2 regions of the Streptomyces sp. NPDC052301 genome follow, and region 2 is predicted to be linked to the other one. Evidence: riboswitches for the same ligand, from Rfam matches in the RefSeq annotation. Region 2 holds a riboswitch; the other holds the start of a gene.

Region 1 (3,199 bases), on a different contig from region 2:
ATGTCGATCGACGGATACAGGCCGTGGATCAGCCCGGTGTTGTCGTCCGTGTTGCCGGTCAGCGCGGCCCAGCCGATGAACCGGGAGCCGAGCACGCCGATCAGAGACAGCGAGATCAGCGTGCCGAGCACCGCCACCGACGTACGGGCCGACAGGCCGTGGCACATGTACAACGCGATCAGCATGATGGCGCTCGATCCGACCACCGCCACGAGAAGCGGGTTCGAGCCCTGCAGGATCGCCGGCAGGATGAACAGGGTCAGCACCAGGAAGCTCACGGCCAGTGCCACGAGTGCCATGACACCGCGCATCCTGCCCACCACGACGACGGCGACCGCGAAGATCCCGGCGAGCAGCGCCATGGGGAACTTCCGGTTCACATCGGTCACCGCGTACTGGAGGTCCTTGGGCGCCGAGGGCTCGTAGGCGACCACGACCTTCTCACCCTGGTGCAACTGCCGGGACTGGTCGGGTTGCACGATCTCGGTGAACGTACGGCCCTGGTCCTTGCCGGTGTCGACCCGGACGGTCGCCTTCCTGCAGGTGCCGTCGGCCTGTTGCCCCGCCGAGGTGCCCTCGGCGGTGGAGGTGTCACCGGTCGAGGTGCCACCGGAGGCGTTCACCGACTTGCAGCTCACCTCCACCACCCTGGTCACCGTGGCCTGTTGTGTCTGCCGGTCGAAGCCGACGCCGGTGCGCTTGTGCGAGGGCGCTCCCCCGGGCCACAGCACCATCAGACCGGCCACCACCGCCACGGTGAACGGGACCAGGATTGCGGCGATCACCTTGCGCAGGTGCCGGGAGACGGGCGCTGCGGGCCCATGGCTGTGGCTGTGGCCGTGCGCATGCCCGTGCCCGGACGTCTGCGCGTGCCCGGACGTCTGCGCGTCGCTTTCGTCCCGCGCTGAGCCTTCCCGATGGCGCGGTTCGGGAGGCTGGTACGGGTACTGCTCCATCCTGGTCACCGCCAGATCATCGCAACAACGGCAGGGGGCCCACTGTTCACCGCGCCACACATGACGCTAGCGTGGAGGCACCTTTGCACACGCGGGAGCTCGGAGCACCGGGCTGAGAGGGCGCTGACCTCCGTAGAAGCGATGTTTCACGTGGAACCAGCGAGGGTCCACGCACAACATCGAACGACGGAAACCGCTGCGTCGACCGCCGAACCTGTTACCGGGTAATGCCGGCGTAGGGAGTAGGTCTGATGACCAACAAGGACGCACGCACGCCTGCCTCTGTTCAGGACGACACGTCCCAGGAGGCCGGGAAGTCCATCGGCTGGCACAAGGCGTATGTCGAGGGATCGCGCCCCGACCTGCGCGTGCCGGTCCGTCAGGTGCACCTCACCAACGGGCAGTCGGTCACGCTGTACGACACGTCGGGCCCGTACACCGATCCGCTCGTTGACACCGACGTCCGCAGGGGTCTGCCACCGCTGCGGGATAACTGGATCATCGCCCGTGGCGACACCGAGGAGTACGCGGGCCGTCCCGTCCGTCCCGAGGACGACGGGATCAAGCACACCTCGCCGCGCGGCGGCCTGCGGAATCTGGACGCGGTCTTCCCCGGACGGCCGCGCCAGCCGCGCCGGGGCCGTGACGGCCAGGCGGTGACGCAGCTCGCGTACGCCCGCCGAGGTGAGATCACGCCGGAGATGGAGTACGTGGCCGTCCGGGAGAACGTCTCTCCCGAGGTGGTCCGCGACGAGATCGCGGCGGGCCGGGCCGTACTGCCGGCCAACGTCAACCACCCGGAGATCGAGCCGATGATCATCGGCAAGCGGTTTCTGGTGAAGGTGAACGCCAACATCGGCAACTCCGCGGTGACCTCCTCCATCGAGGAGGAGGTCGAGAAGATGACCTGGGCGACCCGCTGGGGCGCCGACACGGTCATGGACCTCTCCACCGGCCGCAACATCCACACCACCCGTGAGTGGGTGCTGCGGAACTCCCCCGTCCCCATCGGCACGGTGCCGCTCTACCAGGCCCTGGAGAAGGTCGACGGCAAGGCCGAGGAACTGACCTGGGAGATCTACAAGGACACCGTCATCGAGCAGGCCGAGCAGGGCGTGGACTACATGACCGTCCATGCGGGCGTCCGGCTGCCGTACGTGCCGCTCACCGCCAACCGCAAGACCGGCATCGTCTCGCGCGGTGGCTCGATCATGGCCGCATGGTGCCTGGCGCACCACAAGGAATCGTTCCTGTACGAGAACTTCGAGGAGCTCTGCGAGATCCTCGCCGCCTATGACGTCACCTACTCGCTCGGTGACGGCCTCAGGCCCGGCTCGATCGCGGACGCCAACGACGAGGCTCAGTTCGCGGAGTTGAGGACGCTCGGGGAACTCAACCGCATCGCCAAGCGTTTCAACGTACAGACCATGATCGAGGGCCCGGGCCACGTCCCGATGCACAAGATCAAGGAGAACATCGACCTTCAGCAGGAGATCTGCGATGAGGCTCCGTTCTATACGCTCGGCCCGCTGACCACGGACATCGCGCCGGCGTACGACCACATCACCTCCGGCATCGGCGCGGCGATGATCGCCTGGTGGGGCACGGCGATGCTCTGCTACGTCACGCCCAAGGAGCACCTGGGCCTGCCCAACCGGGACGACGTCAAGACCGGCGTCATCACCTACAAGATCGCGGCGCACGCAGCCGACCTCGCCAAGGGACACCCGGGTGCCCAGGAGTGGGACGACGCACTGTCCGACGCCCGCTTCGAGTTCCGGTGGGAGGATCAGTTCAACCTCGCCCTCGACCCGGACACGGCACGCGAGTTCCACGACGAGACGCTCCCGGCGGAGCCCGCCAAGACGGCTCATTTCTGCTCCATGTGCGGTCCGAAGTTCTGCAGCATGAAGATCTCGCAGGACATCCGCCGCGAGCACGGTGGCAGCCGGTCCGACATCGAGGCGGGCATGGCCCAGAAGTCGAAGGAGTTCGCCGAGGCGGGGAACCGGGTCTACCTGCCGATCACGGACTGAGGTCCGGGCGTAAACGGTCCGCGTCTTCCAGTCGGCGCGACGGCACGACGGGAAGCGCGGGCCAGGTCGGCCGGTCGTGTGGCACGCCCGGCCGGGGCTCATGCCGCACCGGGGCACTAGCCGTCACTCGGGCTGGTGCTCCGGGCCGCCGAAGTCCGGGCTCGAGTAGTCCGGACTGGTGAAGCTCGGCCGGCCGGAGGCGGTGCC
Region 2 (3,199 bases):
ACGTCCGAGGCCGTGCCGGCTCCCGCGTCCAGGATCACCGGCACGCGCGCGTGCTCCACGATCAGCTGGAAGTTGTGCGGGTTGCGGATCCCGAGCCCCGACCCGATCGGCGAGCCCAGCGGCATCACGGCCGCACACCCGACGTCCTCCAGCTTCCGCGCGAGCACGGGATCGTCGTTGGTGTACGGCAGCACCGTGAACCCGTCGTCCACCAGCGTCTCGGCCGCCTCCAGCAGTTCCACCGGGTCCGGCAGCAGCGTCCGCTCGTCGGCGATGACCTCCAGCTTGATCAGGTCCGTGCCCAGCGCCTCCCGGGCCAGCCGGGCGGTCAGCACGGCCTCCCCGGCGGTGAAGCAGCCCGCCGTGTTCGGCAGCACCCGGATGCCCAGCCTCTGCAGCACCGACAGCACCGAGCCGTGCACGGACGGGTCGACCCGGCGCATCGCGACCGTGGTCAGCTCCGTACCGGAGGCGAGCAGCGCCCGCTCCAGCACCTCCAGGCTGGGCGCACCGCCCGTGCCCATGATCAGCCGGGACGAGAAGGTCGTACCCCCCAGCTCCAGGGAATCGTCGGCCATGGCTCAGCCTCCTTGCACGGCGGTGAGGACTTCGACGCGATCACCCTCCGCGAGCGCGGTGGACGCCCACCGCGCACGCGGGACCACGGTCTCGTTGACGGCCGCGGCCACCCCGGAGGGCGCCGGGGTCAGGGTCGTCACGAGCGCGTCGAGAGCGGTGCCCGGGGTGATCTCCCGGCGCTCCCCGTTGACGGAGATCGAGATGGTGACGGACATGCTCATGCGGACTGCTCCAGAAGTACGGCGCCGAAGCGCTGCGGCGTGAACGGACGGGCCTCCTCCGGCAGCGCACCGCCGGCCAGCACCTCCGCCATGACGTCCCCGGTGACGGGCGTGAGCAGCACCCCGTTGCGGTAGTGCCCGGTGGCCAGCAGCAGCCCGGCCAGGCCGGACGGACCCAGCAGCGGCGCGTTGTCGGGGGAGCCGGGGCGCAGCCCGGCCCGGGTCTCGGTGAGCGGCAGCTCGGTGATGCCCGGCACCAGCTCATGGGCGTCGCGCAGCAGCTCGTACACGCCGCCCGCGGTGACCGTCGTGTCCCAGCCCAGCTCCTCGCTGGTGGCGCCGACGACCAGCTCGCCGTTCTCCCGCGGCACCAGATAGACCTGGCTGCCGCGGACCACGGCCCGCACCGTCCGGCTCAGGAACGGCGCGAACCGGTTCGGCACCGTCAGCCGCAGCACCTGCCCCTTGACCGGCCGCACCGGCGGCAGCAGGGCCTCGGGCACACCCGCGAGCCGCCCGCTCATGCTGCCGGCCGCGAGCACCACCTGCCCGGCGCGCAGCTCGGTGCCGTCCGCCGTGGTCACCCCGGCGGCCCGGCCCGCCACCACGTCCAGCCGCTCGGCCCACGCCCGGTGGAACACCACTCCGGTCCGCTCGCACGCGGCCACCAGGGCCGCCGCCAGCCGGCGCGGGTCGATCTGGTGGTCGCCGTCGGCCCGCAGCCCACCGCGCACCCCGGGCGCCAGCATCGGCTCCAGCCGCCGGCACTCCCGTCCCGACAACCACTCGGAGTCGAGCCCGCAGCGCTGCTGCAGGGCGTGCAGTTCGCGCAGGTGGGCGCGGTCGTCGGCGTCGAGCGCGACCGCGAGGGTGCCGCTGCGGCGATAGCCGAGGTCGTGTCCGGTCAGCTCGGTCAGCTCGGCCGCGAAGTCCGGATAGCGGCGGGCGGACTCCAGGTTCAGGGCGAGCAGCCGCTCCTCGCCGTAGTGCAGTTCGGAGACCGGGGCCAGCATCCCCGCCGCGACCCGGGCGGCCCCGCCCCCGGGATCGGGGTCCACCACGGCCGTGGCGAGCCCGCGCTGCGCGGCGCGCCAGGCCGTGACCAGGCCGATGATTCCGCCCCCGATGACGAGGACGTCGGGCGTACGTGACGGCATGGGCGTCCAGCCCCTCCCTTCGCCGGCATGACCCGGATCAGGTTCGTACGGTCGGAGGCCGCCAGCCTCCCTCTCAGCCCGGTGCGTCCGGGCTCCCGCGAGTGCTTGTACGGTGGCCACCCTAGCTCGCCCCGCTCATCACCCGTAAGGGAGCCCCTCGCCGTGACCCGCTCGCTGGACGGACTGATCCTCGCCCCCGTGGCGGACCAAGCCCCAGGTCAGGTGGGTACCGGCACCCGGTTCGCGTACCACGAGAAGGACGGCGCGATCTGGGCCGAGTACGCGGGCGGCGACGTCGTACGCGGCCATCTGGTCGGCACGCGCGCGGGGGACCGGCTCGACTTCCGGTACGTGCAGCTGAGGACCGACGGCACGACGGCCTCCGGGCACTGCCTGTCGACGGTCGTCGAGCTGCCCGACGGTCGCGTGCGACTCGAGGAGGACTGGCAGTGGGAGTCGGGGCCCGGTAGCGGGACGAGCGTTGTGGAACAGGTCACCGAGCACGCCCCCTGACTGACTGTCCGTCACGTGTCTATGGTGATCGGGTGAGCGAGCAGACAGCGGAACAGGGCACGTCACAGGCGCGGCGCGCGGTCGTCGTCGGCGCGGGCATGGCCGGGGTGCAGACCGCGGTCGCCCTGCGGGAACAGGGCTTCACCGGCCCCGTCACCATCATCGGCGCCGAGCCGCACCAGCCGTACGACCGGCCGCCGCTGTCGAAGGCCGTCCTGCTCGGCAAGGCCGAGGACTCCGCCTTCGAGGTCGACTTCGAGTCGCTCGGCGTCGAGCTGCGGCTCGGCTGCGAGGTGCTGGGCGTACGCCCAGCCGCGCACGAGCTGGACACCGAGGCGGGACCGGTGCCGTACGACGTGCTGGTCCTCGCCACCGGCGCCGAACCCGTCACGCTGCCCGGCACCGAGGGCGTGCCCGGCGTGCATCTGCTGCGTACCCTGGACGACGCCGAGCGGCTGCGGCCGGTGCTCGCCCGGCAGCACGACGTCGTGGTCGTCGGCGCCGGCTGGATCGGCGCCGAGTTCGCCACCGCCGCGCGCGAGGCCGGCTGCGCGGTGACCGTCGTGGAGGCCACCGACCGGCCGCTCGCCGGCGCCCTGCCCGCCGAGGTCGCCGCCCCCATGGCCGCCTGGTACGCGGACGCCGGCGCCGATCTCCGCACCCACGCGCGTGTGGAACGCGTCGATCCCGGTGCGGTGGTGCTCGACGACGGCACCCGGCTGCCCGCGG

What was found. A riboswitch is a leader RNA that binds a small molecule or an ion and turns the genes downstream of it on or off. The one in region 2 is predicted to bind thiamine pyrophosphate.
Region 1: linked by a shared signal. The riboswitch ahead of thiC (phosphomethylpyrimidine synthase ThiC) and the one ahead of thiO (glycine oxidase ThiO) in region 2 are both predicted to bind thiamine pyrophosphate.

The regions. Positions count from the first base shown of each region.
Region 1 covers NZ_JBIUBE010000011.1:201,526-204,724, forward strand. The annotation lists gene ACIHEJ_RS28810 (YibE/F family protein) at 1-956, opposite strand, end outside; TPP riboswitch at 1,038-1,215, shown strand; gene thiC (phosphomethylpyrimidine synthase ThiC) at 1,208-2,992, shown strand; gene ACIHEJ_RS28820 (hypothetical protein) at 3,116-3,199, opposite strand, start outside.
Region 2 covers NZ_JBIUBE010000004.1:366,876-370,074, forward strand. The annotation lists gene ACIHEJ_RS12655 (thiazole synthase) at 1-578, opposite strand, end outside; gene thiS (sulfur carrier protein ThiS) at 582-782, opposite strand; gene thiO (glycine oxidase ThiO) at 797-1,957, opposite strand; TPP riboswitch at 1,955-2,066, opposite strand; gene ACIHEJ_RS12670 (hypothetical protein) at 2,120-2,470, shown strand; gene ACIHEJ_RS12675 (NAD(P)/FAD-dependent oxidoreductase) at 2,503-3,199, shown strand, end outside.